DNA from 3 places in the Alicyclobacillus sp. SO9 genome. Region 3 is predicted to be linked to each of the others. Evidence: riboswitches for the same ligand, from Rfam matches in the RefSeq annotation. Region 3 holds a riboswitch; each other region holds the start of a gene.
What was found. Region 3 has a riboswitch for cyclic di-GMP ahead of GI364_RS18495 (phenylacetate--CoA ligase family protein). Riboswitches for the same ligand answer to the same signal wherever they lie in the genome.
Positions count from the first base shown of each region.

Region 1: linked by a shared signal. The riboswitch ahead of GI364_RS06305 (fatty acid desaturase) and the one ahead of GI364_RS18495 (phenylacetate--CoA ligase family protein) in region 3 are both predicted to bind cyclic di-GMP.
Region 2: linked by a shared signal. The riboswitch ahead of GI364_RS01040 (methyl-accepting chemotaxis protein) and the one ahead of GI364_RS18495 (phenylacetate--CoA ligase family protein) in region 3 are both predicted to bind cyclic di-GMP.

Region 1 is NZ_CP066339.1:1,425,268-1,431,813, reverse strand. It holds gene GI364_RS06325 (purine-cytosine permease family protein) at 1-701, shown strand, start outside; gene GI364_RS06320 (glutaredoxin family protein) at 1,165-1,452, shown strand; gene GI364_RS06315 (hypothetical protein) at 1,439-1,738, opposite strand; gene GI364_RS06310 (glutathione peroxidase) at 1,924-2,412, opposite strand; gene GI364_RS06305 (fatty acid desaturase) at 2,494-3,498, opposite strand; cyclic di-GMP riboswitch class I at 3,743-3,829, opposite strand; gene GI364_RS06300 (Cof-type HAD-IIB family hydrolase) at 3,925-4,692, opposite strand; gene GI364_RS06295 (MBL fold metallo-hydrolase) at 4,803-5,489, opposite strand; gene GI364_RS06290 (glycosyltransferase family 2 protein) at 5,645-6,546, shown strand, end outside.
Region 2 is NZ_CP066339.1:243,478-250,023, reverse strand. It holds gene GI364_RS01050 (ABC transporter ATP-binding protein) at 1-1,002, opposite strand, end outside; gene GI364_RS01045 (metallophosphoesterase) at 1,526-2,386, opposite strand; cyclic di-GMP riboswitch class I at 2,523-2,612, shown strand; gene GI364_RS01040 (methyl-accepting chemotaxis protein) at 2,719-4,479, shown strand; gene GI364_RS01035 (MFS transporter) at 4,764-5,879, opposite strand; gene GI364_RS01030 (TetR/AcrR family transcriptional regulator) at 5,976-6,530, opposite strand.
Region 3 is NZ_CP066339.1:3,929,468-3,936,013, forward strand. It holds gene uxuA (mannonate dehydratase) at 107-1,174, opposite strand; gene GI364_RS18490 (GntR family transcriptional regulator) at 1,433-2,140, opposite strand; cyclic di-GMP riboswitch class I at 2,366-2,456, shown strand; gene GI364_RS18495 (phenylacetate--CoA ligase family protein) at 2,679-3,878, shown strand; gene GI364_RS18500 (methyl-accepting chemotaxis protein) at 3,910-4,956, shown strand; gene GI364_RS18505 (helix-turn-helix transcriptional regulator) at 4,980-5,738, opposite strand; gene GI364_RS18510 (right-handed parallel beta-helix repeat-containing protein) at 5,855-6,546, shown strand, end outside.

The DNA.
Region 1 (6,546 bases), 2.5 Mb from region 3:
TTGGAGTAACCTTTTTCGGCGGTGGAGTGGCTAATTTCATAATGATGAGTGTAGGTATACTGCTCGGAACATTCGTAAGCGCAACTGCCTTCTCCAGCAATCCGGTCATGGCTATTGCCAAAGCCATTCCAGCTTGGGCATCCATCCCATTACTGATTGCCGTAATTGTTGGAGATATTACAGCTAATTACCTGAACGCGTACAGTTCCGGAATGAGTTTCCTGTCCATGGGCATTAAGATTCCAAGGTACTGGGCAGTCGCAGTTGACGGTATTATTTGCACAGGAGTGGCAGTATACGCGCTCTTCTTCTCTCCTAACTTTGTAAACTTCTTTGAAAATTTTCTCGACGTGATGATTGTGTTTATTGGTCCATGGGCCACCATCTATTTGATTCATCACTGGCGTTTGAAAGGAAGATACAATGCATCTGGTTTGGACGCAGTTGATTCGTCGTCGCCCTATTGGTTTACTGGCGGAGTGAACTGGAAGGTTATGGCCGCCTTTATCATTGGAGTCATTGCGACCTTCTTGACTGTCAACAACTCGTTTTTCCAGAGTAAATTGACCATCATGTGGTTTGGCGGGGCTGACTTAACAGCATTTGCAGCGCCAATTGTAACTGGCATTGCATATTTATTACTCGTGTCCAAACCGGCTGAAGCCTTTTCGACAAAACTGGAATCAAGTATCAATTCGTAAATGACCTGGGTTTCGAATTGAAATCCCCTTTTATCTCGACCACATTCGCACGAATGCAAGTTACTAGCCTGCAACAGATTAATAAAATTCTCTGAAAAGTTATGCCTGCGGTCCCCACCTTGGGGACCTTTTTTTGAGCATATCAAACACTACACTTGCCGCATACAGTGACATTGACCTAGTTTGAAGTCAACGCATTTATGACCCAATTTGGCCCTGCAGCAGGAGACACTGTACGACAACACGCATCTTACCTGACCTATAACTGGACACTACTCAGAGACAATTTTAGAATTCGAAAGCTATAATGTGATCCCAATCCCTGCCATACACCCCGATTTAGTTGTCTGTTTGTACATGAATTCGTTATGCTAAGAGATACAAGAATACCGCACTTTGTTCATCAATGAAATAATGAAATAACCCTCCAAATATTTACTGATTGAATAAAGGAGGCACTGAAATGCCCATGATAGCTGACACAGTTGGTAAACAAAGCCCTGTTACAGTGTATACGACAACGAACTGTACGAGATGTGTGCTGACAAAGCGTTTTCTGAACCGGTTGGGAGTGCCATTTCGCGAAATCAGCATTTTTCGCGAAGAGAACGCTGCCCAAGAGTTGATGAAACAGACAGGCACTTTGGAAGCACCTGTCACAATCATCGGTAAACAGTTTGTTCGAGGGTATAATCCGGAAGCCATTGCATCTTTGCTGCAAATGGAAGGATGGAAACTCAGCGAAGATTGAGGTATACATTGAGCTGATTTTTCATTTCATCAGCTTTCTCCTCTGAATCGACTTCGAGATGAAAATGGTCTCCGCGCAAAGTCGCGGAGAAACCGTTAAAGCCTGCTTGCGTAAGATAAGATGAAATATCATCCGCAGACTCTGCCGCGCTGAGCAGAACCTTGCTTCCGACAAAGTCAGCGTTGACATAGACATCGTATTTATCGTGGACCAACTTCATGTCAGTATCTCCGTCCAGACGTGTAACTCCAAGCGGATTGAAGTTGATATTTGACCCATCGGCCATGGGACCCCCTCCTCATACTTTGTGATTACTACGCAGAGTATGAGCCTTGTCTTCATGATTTATCCGCAAGGGGTGTCTTCAAGGGCCGTGTCCAAACAAATTAAGCTGACCAGTTGCAGTTGGTTCGAGGAGTTGAAGGATAGTCGATATTTTTTGGCGATAACCCAGATGCCGATGCAGAATTCTCAATTACCCGCTTTAAGCAATTTCTCGATGTCTAATCCCATGTCGGCAGGCTTGACGGCCGAGGCGTAGCGCTTGACCACATGCCCATCACGATTGACCAGAAACTTTGTAAAGTTCCATTTAATCCTCTCACTGCCAAGTATACCTGGAGCATTGGACTTAAGATAGCGATAGAGTGGATGAGCCTCCTCACCGTTGACATCAATCTTTTCAAACATCGGAAAACTCACCTGGTAATTTAGACTACAGAATTCTTGAATCTCAGTGCTGTTCCCAGGTTCTTGCTTGCCAAATTGATTGCATGGAAACCCAAGAATCTCAAAACCTTGTTGACGATAAGACTGATAGATCGCCTGCAGCCCTTCGTATTGCGGGGTGAACCCACATTTGCTGGCTGTGTTTACAATCAGTAAGACTTTTCCACTATAGTCGGCTAGGGACTGCTCACTTCCGTCAATCCGGTTGGCGGCGAAATCATACACGGTCATGGTAGGAGCTCCTCCTCATTAATATGGATTCAAAAAAAGCTCGATATAATATCGAGCATAAACAATTGCATGTATACTATTTTACTCCTTTAACAATTTATTAACATTCTTAAAATTAATAAACTGCTTCTTTTTTTCATCCCATAACCGATATCCCAAAGCTCTAAAACTCAATCTTATCCCGACACGTGGAACCTGTTGAAACGCTGTGTCACTTCGATACAAATCCTGAAGATTATAATTAGGTATCCGTGAACTCAAGTGGTGGATATGGTGGTAACCTATGTTTCCAGTTATCCAGTTCAATACTTTAGGCAAATCGTAAAAGGAACTTCCGTGCATCGCTGCTTGAAAAAAGCTCCAATTGTCTTCTTGTTCAAAGTACGTTGTTTCAAACTGATGCTGAACATAAAACAACCAAATTCCTAGCATACCTGAGAGATACAAAACAGGCCCTTCCACAATTAAAAACCGATTCCATCCTAATACGGAGCCAAGGATGGCAATGATGAGTAGCAGTACCGCATTTGTAGCATAGGTATTTACTCTCTCTTTTACCCCTGCATTCCTTTTGTTAAATCGATAGTTAACTAACAGCATGTAGAAGGGGCCCAAACCAAAGAGAATCAGGGGATTTCTATAGAGCCGGTAAGCCAACCGACGCCGCGGAGAAGCCGCAGCGTATTCATCCACTGTGAGTGTCCAAATATCCCCGACTCCCTTTCTCGTCAAGTTCCCGCTGGTGGCATGATGAATTGAATGCTCACGTTTCCAACGGTAAAATGGAAACATCACAACAAGTCCCGTTAAGATTCCTACAACCGCATTGGCTCTTCTTGTCTTAAAAAAGGCTCCATGGCAGCAGTCATGAAAAATAATGAACGTCCTCACAGCAAATCCCGCAGTTGGAATCGTAAGCAATAATGCGAGAACGGTGGAGACAGCTAGGCTCTCAAAGGCAAGGTACCATAACAGAAAAAAGGGAATAATTGTCGTTGCAAGTTGCCACAAGCTCTTTCCACGATGACACTGCTCGAAAGGAGCAATCTGCCGTTTCCAATTATTTAGGTTCCCTTGAATGCTCATCATCTACCTTTCACTTGAATTACTGCGTTAACTTATGCACTGCATCTCTTCGTTGTCCGTAAAAAGCCGACAAACAGGCGTATCCCATCGGTCACTTATGACTCTGGTATCGTCACAAACATAATCGGGAAAGAGAGTTAGACTGTGCTATTTATAGTACTATAAGCGTGAGTTCATCACGACTAAGGAACGAATGTCTTTTAGGAATTTTCTTCACGGATATTTATCCGTTGGCTTGTGTAAGGGGAGCAACCCGGCTGTCCTGGGCAGTGATACCTGTAGACCCGTGGCTTTGCGTCCATACCTTTCGGTGTGTTTGCTCGTTCTATCTGTTCCTCTTAATGTGTTCATCTTACTAGAAAATTTAACAAAATACTACGACAGGTATTTTCCATGCAACTCTGTTGGACACACTTGGCTTCAGACCTATATAAGTCCCAGTTTCTCAAGTGCGTGAGCTATACCGCCCTCATTTACATCCAATGTTACAAAACTGGCCCTGTGCTTCAATTCATCGACCGCATTTCCCATGGCTACGCCGATACCCACTGCTGACATCATTTCAATGTCATTGATGCCGTCGCCAAATGCAGCAGCTTCCGACCTGTCCTGATGGAGAACGGCCAGCAGCTTTTCTATCCCTGAGGCCTTTGAAATTCCCCTGTTCACGGCGTTGAAAGCATCTTCTCTAGACCCCCACGGATAAAAATCAAGTCGGTTTCCCTCTGTATACAGACGAATTCCCTCTGAAGAACACATCACTTCGAGCTGCAGAACGTCCCCTTCGCAACCGCCGGCACACTCCTTGCTCATATCCCATTTGCGCATGTAATTTTCCAATATGTCCGTTCTGTCACGACTGGCAATTTCGAAACCATCTGATGTACAAGTCACCAATGAATCACTCTGTTGCAGCACTAACTTACGTATCGCATCCACAGTTGACGACTGAATCACACTTCGATAAATCGTCTCGTTCTCGTATACCACTAAGCTGCCGTTAAGGGCTACATACGAAGCAATTCCAAGTTCCTGCATCAATCCGTAAATGTTAAAAGCAGGACGGGCGGATGCAATGACAGGAGTAACGCCATTCTCTCTTAACTGCAAAACGGCTCTCTTCGTGCTTTGCAACAGGTTCCCTTGCCAGTTTACCAGGGTACCATCGATATCAAAAAACACGGTTTTTATCAAATGCGTCCACCCTTGCAATAGTATTTTCTCCGTTCAAAATTGTACCACGAAACGATATAAGTTCCGTGGTACTGTGACTGTACTGAGTGTTTCCGGCTGCGTAAACGAGATTAACTATGCGCCTGTGCAAGGTCAGCAAACTGTTTATTAACATCCTCATTACACACGCCGCCGTGATAACACAAGGCTGTTTCCACGTTAAATGCTGTGAACTTTGCAATCGATTTCCAGGCCAGAGACATATCTGGTGTAAACTTTTCGTTGGGACCCAACAACTTTCCTTCTTCGGAAACAATAGCATCCCCTGTAATCAAGGTCTTGCTCTCTGGGTGATACAGACTTATGTGTCCAGGCGTATGCCCTGGACTAAAGATAACTTGCAACCCGCCCAGCAGAGAGAGTAGTTCTCCATCCTGAAGTAAGGTATTTACCTTAGCTTGAGGAGGTGTACCACGGGACGGGTCGTGCTTGATTAAAAGTCTTTCTCCCTCAATATAAGGCGCATCGTCCTTATGTGCACACACTTCTACCGTATGGTCCAACGCATTGATAATGTCAGGCAATCCGCCAATGTGGTCGTAATCCTGATGTGTCAAAATGATTTTTCTCAGTCGGTCAAAAGGCACTCCGGCCTGGTCCATCTCCGTCTTGATGTCAGACAACATCCCGGGAAAGCCAGTGTCGACAAGTACTGCCTCGTCATTGTCCCACAACAGCGTTGGATGAATAACCATCTGTCTGTCGCCGAAGTTCAAGGACAAATCCAGCAGCGCAATTCCATCAACAATCCTTTTCACAGCTTACCTCTCCTCCCCTTCTTGCAAGACTATCCTTCAAATTCTTCATCTATTGTAAACTCCGAAAGTATCGAATCCAAATCAAAAAACGAGATTACCACCGTGTGAAAGAATACGCTACAATAAGTCTACAAAGGACGGGGGTACGAAACGTGATGTGGCTCTGGTTGCTTGCTGCAACAACTCTCACAGCATGGATGATTTTTACCATACTATCTTTTCCAGGACTGAAAAGAGCTGTTGCTCTCAAAAATAGTCATGTGTCAGCTGAATGGGACTGTAAACAGCCTTCGAGAGCAGCTCTGGACTTGTCCGGCTCCAGCGCTGAGGACGACCAAAACCGTCTCTATTCCCAAAAAGTCTCCCTCATACTAGCGGCAAGAAATGAGGCACAGAATCTTCCCCACACACTATCTTCCCTGCGAGAGCAAACTTGGGCAAACCTGGAAGTCATCGTAGTCGACGACAGATCAATTGACAATACACGACGTGTCTTAAAGGAAGCCTCGCACAATTGGCCCCAGTTAAAAGTCATTTACAATACAACACTCCCGGAAGGCTGGTTGGGAAAGACATACGCTTTGTGGACAGCTGCGCGGCAAGCGAACGGAAAGTGGCTTCTGTTCACGGATGCCGATGTGGCGTTTACGCGTGATGCAGTGGAAACTGCAATGAAGTATGTCACAACAAGAAACATAACTCATTTAGCATTATCACCGCGTATTATTGCAAAGGGATTTTGGCTGCGGTCTGTAGTTTACTTCTTTCTGTACAACGTGGTTCTAGCCTTTAGGCCGCAAAATGCAGATTCTTCTCATTCATCTGCGTCGGTAGGTATAGGGGCCTTTAATCTCATTCAAAAACAAGCCTATGACAGCGTAGACGGACACCGCAGCGTGGCAATGCGGACGGATGAAGATTTAGCGCTTGGCTCCGTCATAAAGAAAGCTGGTTTTAAGCAGGTGTTTGCAGGCGGTACACATCTTCTGTCCGTTGAGTGGTACAAAACCTTGTCTGAAATGACACTGGGGCTCGAAAAAAACGCTTTGGCACCTTT
Region 2 (6,546 bases), 1.5 Mb from region 3:
GTCGCGTCTCCCTTCCTCATTCAACCAACAACGAGACGAATGATTGTCCGCCACGTCAAACAAAGTCGGTTTTTCACTGCGGCACCTGTCCATAGCAAAAGGACACCGAGGCGCAAAGTGACAGCCTTTGGGCATTCTGGTTATTGTAGGCACAGTGCCGTCGATGGGACGCAAACGTTCCTTGGATTTTGCATCAATTTTTGGAATGGCAGCTAAAAGCCCTCTCGTATAGGGGTGCTGGGGTTCCATAAAAATTTCATCAACGTTCCCTTGTTCCACAATCTGACCTGCATACATCACGGCGACCCGCTGACACATTTCAGCCACGACACCCAGGTCATGGGTTATAAGCAAAATTGAAGTCTTAAATTCCTTGGAAATTTTTCTCATTAGATCTAAAATTTGTGCTTGGATGGTTACGTCAAGAGCCGTTGTCGGCTCATCCGCAATTAGCAAACGCGGGTCGCAGGACATTGCAATTGCAATCATTACCCGTTGGCGCATGCCGCCGGAAAGTTCATGAGGATAAGATTGCAAAATTTGTTCAGGCCTGGCGATTCCTACTTTTTTCAACATCTCTAGGGAATGCTTAAAAGCTTCTTTTGGGGACATATCCTTGTGCAAGAGAAGAATCTCTGAAATCTGAGCGCCAACTTTATACACTGGGTTCAACGAAGTCATAGGCTCTTGGAAAATCATACTGATTTCATCGCCCCGAATGCTCCGTATCTCCTTATCTCCCAGTGTCAGTAGGTTTTTCCCGTTGTACTGGACACTTCCAGTGACACGTGCTGATTTGGTTAGTAATCGAATTAGTGCAAGTGATGTAACACTTTTTCCACATCCAGATTCACCGACAAGTCCTAAGGTTTCCCCTTCTTTAATATCTAGTGATAAATCCCGAACCGCAGGAAAATAAGTGCCGTTTAGATTGAATTCGACATTTAACGAGTCCACACTGAGTACGGACAAACTGTTCACCCCTGTTTTCTTTGCTGACATCTTTGCTGACATAGATCTGAATCATGCATATATGAATCAAAATTTGATTCTACCGCTTCTTACGATATGACTTATTCAGCCAAGAATACTATGGAATATAGTATTTGTAGAGGATTATAGCCACCCAATTTACGCATATTATACTATACTTTAAACAAATAAAAGCAAGTACCTCTAAGGAACTTCAAAATCCTCTCGAAAATCGCACCGTCACTATTTTGTAAGCGTTTTCTCTGTGATGCACTATAAAAACTATGCCTACCCTAGTTCAGCTTCCCGCCCCTGTCAAAACACTCCATGGTGATGCTACTACAATATGCCCTTTCTTCGCAAACATGAAATAAAAGTTGCCAATGAACTGCAACAAGCCAAGCGGCCCTCAAAGGGCGACGAACAGACTTGTCTCACCTGCCTACGAAGGAATTTTACTATATAGACTGTGTTTATGTAAATATCAGAATTCTAACTAACATAAGAATAATGCTGGAAATTTGTACGTTCTGTGGATCACCCTCCCTCCAGTTTAAACGAAATGCAAAGTGATTTCACTTCGGACAAACAAACGTGCATTGAAACCGGACTGCCCCGCTCCCTTGGAGATATAGTACCTTCCATACGAAGTGCTGTGAACGCCTTTATAGATTCCCTGTGCTGTTAATGACCCCATCGGTTGAAGCGCAAACAAGAGGGGTACATTAAATTGTTTGCCATGCAGATGACCGCTGATGAGGACATCGTATGGATAATCTATCGAGAGAACAATATTTGGATCGTGTGTAATGACGAAGCACCTGCGGTTCCTCCAACTCTGTGGGTCTTGGTGAACATGCTCCTGCACTGTAACCGAAGATTGGTGAATGTCTGTCCGGTTTTGCTGCTTAGTCCGCTGCTTCTGAACTTCAAAGAAAGCGGCATCGATATCGGAGTTCTCTGTGCAAAAATCATCAATACCAACCAAGTCGAACTCTGGTAGTGAGACACTTTCGTTTCGCAGAACCGTAATTCCGTGTTCCTTCATCAGTTCGAGAAGCGGGATTATGTCGTGCAAGAGATAATCGTGGTTCCCAAACACGGCGTAAGTCGGAATTCGATAGAACGCCATTTTCTTTAGAAACAGGCTCAGTTTACCCATTGCTTTGAGAGAATCGAGATAATCGCCGGTCAGAAACACATAGTCAGGCTGCTCCTGTGCAAGGACTTGGAGAATCTTTTCTGTCACTCGGTTACGTTCAATGTGAAGGTCGCTGATTTGCAGAATCTTCGTATTTGGATGGCGTGTCCATGTTACGCGCTCCACTTTCAACCACTGGGTAGGAAGAATGAAAAGCAAATCAATGCTAATGACGACGAGGGCGACTGCGACAGCTATCCACAGTACAGTCATTCGTGTACCTCCTTGATGGGATTTCTCTGCGGTGCCAGAACAGTACCCACAAACATGATTATATGAGGTTTTGATGGAGAAAAGAAACGGTTGACAAGGTCAATGAATTCCGACATGATGTCATGTGGACAATTTTATGTGCAAAGGGCATACCAGTGGAAACATTGGGGCGCAAAGCCACAGGGTCTACGGGTCAACTTCGACCTATGACAGCCTGGCCGCCACAGTGTCAAAAGTGCGCCTGCTCCGGGCGTTTTTTTATTGTTTTTTGATTGTCCTTTGACTGGTTTTTTGCCACTTGCTACATCACAGAATGGGGGAAATCAAAGGTGATGCACAGACTTAAAGTGCTGTTTCAAATCAGGTCACTGCGACAAAAGCTGATTGGCTTTTCGCTCATCCTGCTGATTGTACCAAGCCTTGTTACTGGTTTGATTGGCTGGAGGGTTGCCACAAATCAACTGAATGTTCAGAGCAAGGCGGCGCTAAAATCCGAAGTCAACCTTGTCAACGGAACCATTAAAGAATTAAACAAAGAGGTTCAAGCCGGGGACTTGACACTGCCCACAGCACAAACAGAAGTGAAACGAATGATTCTGGGAAAGAAAGAAGCAAACGGCCATCGTCCAATTAATCATAATTATGACTTGGGGAAAAACGGATATTTCTTCATTGTCAACAATCAAGGTGTTGAAGTGGCTCACCCCTCCATTGAGGGAACAAGCATCTGGAGCGCAAAGACACCGGACGGCGTCATGATTGGACAGAAAATTGTCAAAGTGGGACAGTCAGGCGGTGGATTCATTCAATACATATGGCCGCTTCCCAACTCCAAGAAGGACGCCAAGAAAATTGTATATGTTGCCAAGGATCCGGCTGGCTGGGGCTGGAATGTCGCAGCGGGATCGTATGAAAGTGACTACAATTCAGGAGCGAACTCGATACTAAGATACATCCTTATTACCCTTGGCATCTCAATTATTGCCGGCATTCTCCTTACCGTTCTCATGGCGTACAGCATTACAAAACCGATTCTTGCCGTTGAAAGACAGGTCCGGAAAGTTGCTGGAGGGGATTTGACGGTTGAGCCTCTGGTAGTGAAGAACAGAGATGAAACCAGCCGACTTGCAAATGGTATTAACAGCATGACAGAAAATCTAAAGAACCTGATTTCCCACATTACCCAGACTACACAGCAGGTTGCTGCCTCTGCTGAAGAACTATCTGCCAGTTCCGAGGAAAGCGGGCGTGCGACGGAACAGATTACGGCTACTATCCAACAGGCTGCAGACGGTGCTCAGACACAGTCCGAGAGCGTGGAACAAGGCAAACAGTCGATTGTCCAGATGGTGCAGGGTGTAGAACAAATTGCGGGCACAGCCAACACCGTGTCTGCAACGGCTTTAACGGCGAAGGACAAGACCGTTTCAGGCAACGTGTCTGTTCAAACTGCGGTGCGGAAAATGCAGGATATCAGTACAACCGTCGGTGAATTGGCAGGTGTCATTGAACAATTGGGATCGAAGTCCGACGAAATTGATGAAATGCTGACCGCTATCTCCAACATTTCCAGGCAAACGAATCTACTCGCACTGAATGCTGCGATTGAAGCTGCCAGAGCGGGCGAAAGCGGGCGCGGGTTTGCGGTCGTGGCCGACGAAGTCCGCAAGCTGGCGGAACAATCAGCCCACTCTGCAGAACAAATCGCGACATTGATTTCCCAAATTCACGAAGGAACAACACAAGCCGTGTCTGCAACGCAATCGACGACAGAGCGAGTCTCTGAAGGATTGGACGCCGTTAATACGGCAGGACGTTCCTTTGAAGAGATTCAGGAGTCCGTACAATCTGTCAGCAGTCAAATTCAGAGTGTGTCGACAGCAGCCAAACAGCTCAACTCAGGGACAGAAGAATTAATAAAGGCGACTCAGGCTGTAACACGAATCTCCGAAGAAACTGCTGCTGGAATGCAAACCGTCTCCGCCTCGGCCGAGGAACAACTCGCTGCTACGGAAGAGATTACGGCCTCTGCAGCTTCCCTCACAACGATGGCCGAACAGTTGCAGGAAATGGTCAACAAATTCCGCGTGTAGGAGCCTTGACCCGGCTTTAGCTCCCCTCCGAAACAAGTCCAAAACTCCAGGTTGCTAGAAGGCACCTGGAGTTTTTCGATTGAACATGTGTTTGGTAGGTTGCGGCGTCCTGGCATTAAAATACTTATGCGGTAGAATCGTCGAATGCCGAATCAGCGGCTATGGACTCACAATCGCTTTTGGCTAAACACCGCGGAAGACCTTTCATGAGGTAATACGTGAGTAGTGAACTGCTCGCAACGCAGATAAGGGATATGACAAGACAGATACATCATGAAATAGGCTTATTTAGAAGAATTCGTCCGAACAACCAAACCAACAAGTCCTACAAACGCAAAGAGTAGGAATGACGTGGTATAGGAGAAGGCAGCGATGGAAAGGCCGGCCAAAGCCGTACCGACGGTCTGACCTATTCCTAAAAGTAAAAAGGACAGGCTTATGCCTATGGCAGGGTTCTCGGGAAATAAATTGGTTCCCCAGACAATGAACACACCCGTCAAGAAAATGTAAGTGATGCCAAATAGAACACCGGACAGAAAAGTGAGCGAGACGGAAGTGGATGTCAACAGAGCTATAGCAGCACTCATTGAGAACAGTGCGCTGACATACGCACCCTGCATGCCAATACGACCAATAATTCCCCCTGCCAGGCCGCCAAGTATTCCAGATGCACCCATAGTGATCCAAAACCAGATTGAAACCGTGTAGGATATGTGATGATGCACCGTAATGTAATCCCTGGAGAAAGTCCAATAGATTGAAGAACTGATTCCCATGAGCAGCGATGCTGTGATAAGCGGGATACTTCTCCTCCATGAAGTCCTCAGCTCACGCAGCGACAGCGCCGTGACTCTCGTTTTAGATTGGGGAATCGCCTTGACATTCCAGACCAGCACCGCAAGGCTGATGACAGTGAACAACGCATACGATTGCCGCCAATAGTGACTGAAAAATAAGGCTATTGGGCCGGACAAAATAATTCCAAAACTCGTTCCCGAGTTAATCCATGTATTTCCTTGGTGGCGATTTGCTTCCGTTAATTCCGCTGCTGCAATGTTTCCAAAAGCAGGTGATGCCCACCCCGTACCCAACCCGGCTACGAATACACTTCCCGCCAGAACGACCGCGTCTCCTGAAAATGTAATTCCCGCCAAGCCAATAACTGTACTGATTCCAGCCAATCGAACGGCCGTATGACATCCCGTTTTGTAAATCACAAAAGTCGAGGTGATAAGCGCTGCGCAATAGGCGATATACGATGCTGATGCGATAAGTCCTGAACCTACAACCGTCAGTCCCAGGGTTCTTGCCATAGACGGTAAGAACAAGCCAAAGCTAAAGCGAGCAAAGGCGTAACAGACGGCAATCATAGCAATTCCAAGAAAGACAATTTTCTTCAAGAGGACACCACCTATATAGAACGTTCATTATAATGAACTCCAAAAAAATAGTGAGTGACAAACCACCCACACATCGCAACGCCCGTACCCTTCATCCTAGTCCCAGACCGCCAGCAGCGCCGTAACCATTTGAAGCGCTTGGTTTCCGGCCTGCTCCGGCCCAATCATTTCTGTTATTGACGTGGCACCTTCCAGGAGCACAATCATTTGACAAGCAATGTCATAGGAATTGCCATAGCCACTCTCGCGTGCGAGATTCCGTAAGTAGTCAAGCAACCGTTTCTTATGCTCTCTAGCAATCCTCTCAATTTGGTTGTCAGTCCCCGCAAATTCTTCCATGGCTCGAAGAAACATACATCCGTGCTTTCCTTTGTCACCAAGCCATCTCACATGAGCTTTTACAACCTGTACAAGCGGTGACTCTGATTGCGTCTTCATACGTGCATTAAGATAGGACCAATAGGCTGCCTCTCGCTTCTTCAGAACTTCCTCAATCAGCTGCTCTTTAGAAGCAAAGTGATGGTACATGGTCATTGTTGCAGTATCTGCTTCTTCAAGAATTTTTTTCAAACCGACGGCGTGAAATCCGTGGGCATAAAACAGATTTTCCGCTGTATCGAGTATGGCCTGTCGCTTCGCCGACTGAACCATAGGTCATTCACCTCAA
Region 3 (6,546 bases):
CCGTGCTATCACATTGTAAGAAAGACGGCGCTTCCTTCGCTCTTACTTCAGTCTGTGCCTAGCGGCGATATCCGCTCCGGGATTGGGCCAACATGCATGAGTGATATCATAGTTTTGCAAGAGCTTCCCACATTCCGTTGAGGTACGTTGCTCCAAGTGCCCTGTCGTACAAGCCATACCCCGGTCTGGAATGCTCGCCCCATATCATTCGACCGTGATCGGGGCGAATGTGTCCCTGAAAGTCAATGTCACGATAAGCCTTCATAATTTCAAATAAGTCCAGCGACCCAGCTGAGGACAAATGAGACGTCTCGTGAAATGATTTTTCCCCAACAAAGCTTAGATTGCGCACGTGGGCAAAGTGGATGCGTCCCATACCTCCAAAGTGTCGAATCATTCCCGGAATGTCATTGTCACGATTTGCTCCCAGGGACCCGCTGCAAAGTGTCACGCCGTTGTACTCGCTGTCAACGAGGTTTACAATTTTATCAATACTGTCCTGAGAAGTTACAATTCTAGGAAGTCCGAATAGCGACCACGGTGGATCATCTGGGTGGATAGCCATCCTGACATCTGCTTCTTCACAGACTGGAATGATTTTCTCGAGAAAGTACTTGAGATTGGCCAGGAGTTGCTCTTCACTGACAGCTCTGTATTTTTCAAACAGAGCTTGTAGTTCCTTCAGTCGATAAGGCTCCCAACCAGGTAACTCAAAACCGTTAGATGCTAATTCCATTTCGTGAACCAATTGGTCTGGGCTGAGATTTTTTAGCTCTTCGTGATTGTAGTAAAGCACTTCAGAACCATCCGGCAACTTCCACGCCAAGTCGCTCCGCAGCCAATCAAACACTGGCATAAAGTTGTAACAGACAACCTTTACGCCCGCTTTCCCTAGGTTCCGGATAGATTCCTGGTAGTTTCGAATGTACAGGTCTCTGTCAGGCAAACCCAACTTGATATCCTCATGTACATTAACACTCTCAACCACCTCGAATTCCAGGTCAGCACTGTTAATCGAGTGCTTCATAGACAGAATTTTATCCAACGTCCAGATTTCCCCCACTGGAACGTCGTACAATGCCCCCACAATTCCTGTCACTCCGGGAATTTGGCGAATCTCTTCGAGTTGAATGCTATCGTTAACTTCACCAAACCAACGAAACGTCATCTTCACTGATGTGTCATCTCCTGTCCCCATGTTCCAACTTTAGCAAATAACGTAAGCCACATAACCATCTCAAGTACCTCAATGAACAGACACACGGTCTCCTGCACGATGAATCCCGCTGCCGAGACGTCCTTTGATTCAGCATGCGGGATAGTCTGTAGAACATGTGACACCCATAACGGCTATTTTGTTATATACATATATACTTCCCACACTGAAGTAGGAACCACACCCGTTTCAACTGTCCAGACGCAAAGCGAGAGCCTAGTGCTCAGCAAAATACGAAGGATAAGCCTGCTTCATCACTTTCATGTCGTCGTTTAAGCGGCGCAGATGTTTCGTCAGGATTGCGACCATCTGAGACTCATCCTTTTCTTTCAAAGCGTCGATGAGTTGTTGATGCTCGTCGGTTAGAGACCCTGCATTTTTCAGTTCTTTTAGGGTCAGGGATCTCACTCGATTGAGATGGGACCGCATCTGCGTAACGATTGAAATGAGAGTGTTGTTTCCGGTTACCCCCATTAAAAATCTATGAAAGACCTCATCGAGGCGAAGGAACTCCTCGAAATCCCCCTCTTCTTCCACTTGCCTCTGCAACTCTAAATTCATTTCCAAATCCCTAAGAAGTCTCTTACAACGAGGCTCGTCACTGCTCCAGCTTCGGACAACTCCCCGAATGGACCCTACCTCCAAAAGCTCTCGAACATACCGCGTGTCTTCCACTTTTCGTTCAGATATAAGAGCAATTTTCATTCCGCGTTGAGGAAGAACTTCAATTAACTCTTCGACAAGAAGAATGCGTACCGCCTCACGAACCGGTGTTCTGCTCATCTCCAGCATGCCCGCCAACTCAGATTCATAAATTGTCTGTCCCGGTTTCAGACGCAGTGTTAAAATAGAATCTCGAATAGATTCGTAGGCTTGCTCTGACAGGGTCTTTTTGCCGCTTGTGAACATCGTACTCATTTGCATAAGGGCGTTTTCCTTTCGGTGTCAGATATGACCGATGGTTTGACTAGAGTAATAATTACATTGTACTGAATACTTGTATACACCGCAAGTCATTCAGATACGGCCCAAAATATTGAACGAGTTTCGACAAACACTGTGACAATATCCCTCTATTCCGCAATTTTCGTTATTAGCATTGCTTTTCCGTATTGAAGGGCTGTACTATAGAAGAGAAAATTTTACACATACGGATAAAGGCACCCTTGGAGGAAACTCCAAGATACGCAAAGCCACGGAGCTACGGTACATCTTGTGCTATGCCCGCCGGGTTACCCATGTTAGCCGCCAAGGCCGACCACGTCCTGAACATGGGTGTGGTTTTTTTTATGCCAACAAAGTATCCAGCGGATGAGAGGAGATATGAAACTAGCAGATAAAGGAATACAGTTGCATGGAGGACTCTCATGCAGGTGGTAACACACAATTCCACTGTGAGTTGTGGTAACAGCCCCATTGCATCCAAAATGGGAGTACAACACAGGGTTCGGAGGATGATCTCGTGCATCATCAGTTTATTGAAGCTGCTTTACGGTCCCCTTTCTATCAGAAAAAACTAAATGGAATTTCACTGGATACATGGGCAGATATTCCGTTCACGGAAAAACACGAGTTGCGAGATGCAGACTCCTTCTCACTCCTCGGAACTGCAGTAGCCGACATCGCATCCTATCACGAGACCAGCGGCACTACCGGAAAACCTACTTCCAGTTGGTATAGTTTCCGAGATGTAGAGAATGAAAGCAAGCTGGTCAGCGAATCACACTTAGCTCTTCGGCGGGGAGACCTCTTGCTAAATCGGTTAACCTTCACTGTTGCCGTAGCCTCATTCATTGGCTTATGGGCTACACAGTATACAAAATGCGGACACATCAGTTTAGCCAAGTCTGATGTATCGACACCTGTGAGAGTTCTTGACGTCATCAAGCGAACGCAACCAACTGTGTTAATGGAAATCCCTTTTCAATTGGAAATCCTCGCTGGCGTCAAACAACGACTAGGATTCCAAACTCCGACTTCACTCAGGGCACTCCTTGCAGCCGGTGAACTGGTTTCTCCATCTCGACGCAAGTGGTTGCAGTCCCTTTGGAAGGTCCCCGTTTACAATCTTTTTGGCAGTACAGAGACAGGCGGTTTGGTAACATCGTGTCACCAAGGGCATTTTCACTTGGATAATCCTACTGTCTTATTCGAAGTCGTCGATGACGACGGCCAACCGCTTGGCTTTGAACAGAGAGGGCAATTGGTTCTCTCGACGCTTAGACAAGGAATGCCGCTGCTTCGTTTCGCCACCCATGACATTGTTGAGTTAAAACCCGCTGAGATTTGTACCTGCGGAAACTCCCATCCGGTACTCATCCATTATGGGAGACAGGAAGATGTAACTCGTATCGGAGGTCACTCCTGGACCCTGTACGACCTGCAAGAAATTGTATACAACTTACCGCGCATTCCAATGGCGTGGAAATTCGTCCTCAACAAGGAGTCAGTAGCGTTCCTCTATCAGCCCTTCGTGGAATGTGAATCTCAGTCTGAACAAGATGTACTTAGCGCTGAACTTAGTGCAAAACTGCAAGTTCCAGTGGCAGTTTCCTGTACAGAAATTGTGCCTCAAGCATCCTTGCTGCAACAATCCAACACAACGAAGTTTAAGTATGTGTCCGAGGTAACGGATGAAGAGTTCGCAGACAAGGCAATTTAAGTCACCCACTTTGAGACAATGGAGCGAGAACATGTTGACTTCTGGTAAAATACACAAGACACGTACGGCTCTACGGACAATTCGCAAACAACTTGAGACAAACGAACCTTTCAAAGAGCTAGACCAGAATTTACCTTTAGCAGATGAAATCAATGCCCTGCTGGCAATCATGTTGACTGAGACAGGAGAAAATCAGTCGCGGGACGACTTGCCATTACAGACAGACCCTTTCATTAAAGGGGCTAGTTCATCACAGGCATCTCTGGAAAGACTAGCCTCAGGCATGCGCGGTTTGGCAGAAGCTGCAGACTCTCAAACGAATTTAGCCATGAAGAGTATTGCTGCCATCGAAGAAATTTCAACGGCTGTGCGGCAAGTGGCACTCAGTGCCTCGACAGCCACCAAGATGGCAACACAAGCATCACAGACGGCTGCAAGTGGTACGGCAGAAGTCGAGACTGTTATGACGAAAATGCACTCTATTAGAGAGACAGTCGAAGACATCACCAATCAAGCCACCAGTCTACGGATGCGCTCAGATGAGATTGGGCAAATCACAGAGGTCATTAAGAGTATTTCGTCTCAGACGAATTTGCTAAGCCTCAATGCGGCGATTGAAGCGGCCAGAGCCGGAGAACACGGAAAAGGCTTTGCCGTGGTCGCAGACGAGGTGAGAAAATTGGCCGATCAAGCCCAACAGTCCACGCAGCAAATTGGAGATGTTATCCAACGCATTCAACAGGACATTGAGAAGTCTATTCAGGCGACGCAGCAAGGATTGTCGGAGGTACAAGGCGGTATCCACAGCGTTGAACAGATGGGGAATTCATTTGACGCGATATCCACTTCGGTCCGCCATGTAACAACGCGGATTGAGGAGGTTTCTTCAGTGACGCAAGCAATTACGGCAGGATCTGAAGAAGCGTCTCATCTTGCTGACATTATGAAGCAAGGACAGGAACACGGCACAAAAACGATTCGGGACCTAGCTGACATGTCTGAACGCCAACTTTCAGAGTTTACAGACCTAAATCGTCTTGTCACACAAGCTGCTAACAGAGAAATCGCATGCAGATAATTGTTAGTAAGTTGCCTGTCTCATTACAGGGACAACTCTCTGTACCTTCTCGGGGAATGATGTGTGACCCGTTTAAAATTACGATTAAATGACCGCAAATTGTTGTAGCCGCAGTTCATGGCAATATCGGAAATGGACTGCTGGCTCGTTTTCAGCAGATAGCAAGCCTGTGAAATTCGATAGTTGATAATGTATTCAGTGAATGTCATGTTCGTCAGTTGGACAAACAGTTTTGACAAATACGCGTAATCATAGCGGAGGTGCTTTGCCACAGTTTTCAATGTGCAGTTATACATATAGTGTTTGTCTATAAAGAGCAAGGTTTTCTGTAATACCTTCGTTTTGGTTGAGTATTCAACCGGATGGAATGGGGTATGACGAACGAGAGAACTACAAATGTCATACAAAAAACTCTTCTGTTTATAAATCGAGTCTAATCCGTCAAAGTCTAGCGGTTGACTTAGATGAAGCACATTATTTTCTGGAACATACCCCTTATAATTCATAAAGAAATGGCCGATGAGTTCAGGAGAAAAAATGACGACTGTGATGTTGGAATGGCGAACTGTCCTGAATTCATGTAATTGGTTGCTAAAAATGAAAGCCAACTGATTGGCACAAAGGACATACTCCTTTTGGTCAATCGTGACGAATAACTCACCTTCGTTGACAATAATCAGTTCAAAGGCGCGATGAAAGTGAAGATGAAAACTTTCATTAACTAGCGTGAAGTAAACAAAGGAATCCCTTTCTCGCATTCCGTGATGCTCAAAAAAAACCAAAACCTTCCCTCCTGTAAAAACACTAATTTTGTCTTAAATTATACTACGTTTTGGATAGAATCTACTCTCATAAATTCCTATGATGAGGACAGACTGGCTGCAAAGGAGGACGTAAAATGGCTTTTGAATATCACGTGGCAAAAACTGGATCAGATCTGGGAGAGGGTACCGAACAAAATCCATTCTTAACAATAAATAAGGCTGCCTCAGTAGCTGTGGCTGGAGACACCGTGATTGTGCACGAAGGCGAATACCGTGAATGGGTCAAGCCAAAGAATCCTGGGCTGAGCCATACTAGAAGAATTACATATCAAGCAGCAGAACAAGAAAGCGTAGTTATTAAAGGTTCTGAACGCATTCAGAACTGGGAGCAAGTTGAAGGAAGCGTCTGGAGAGCGGTTATTCCAAACAAATTCTTCGGAGACTTTAACCCGTACGTTGAAGAAATATTTGGGGATTGGGTAGTCTACAATCCAGGCCGGCACCTAGGCGATGTCTATGTAAATGGAATGTCATTTTATGAGACCGAAACCCTCGAGCAGGTACAAAAACCCACCATAAAAACAGAACTACTGGACCATTGGACGAATCAGACTGTTCCAGTCCACCATCCGGAACAAACCAAGTATGTATGGTTCACTGAGGTGGATGAGGACAACACAACGATTTATGCTAATTTTCACGACTATGACCCGAACCAGGAACTTGTTGAAATCAATGTGCGAAAGGCTTGCTTCTATCCTGAGGAAATCGGTATCAATTACATCACAGTAAAAGGTTTCGAAATGGCTCAAGCAGCGACAGCTTG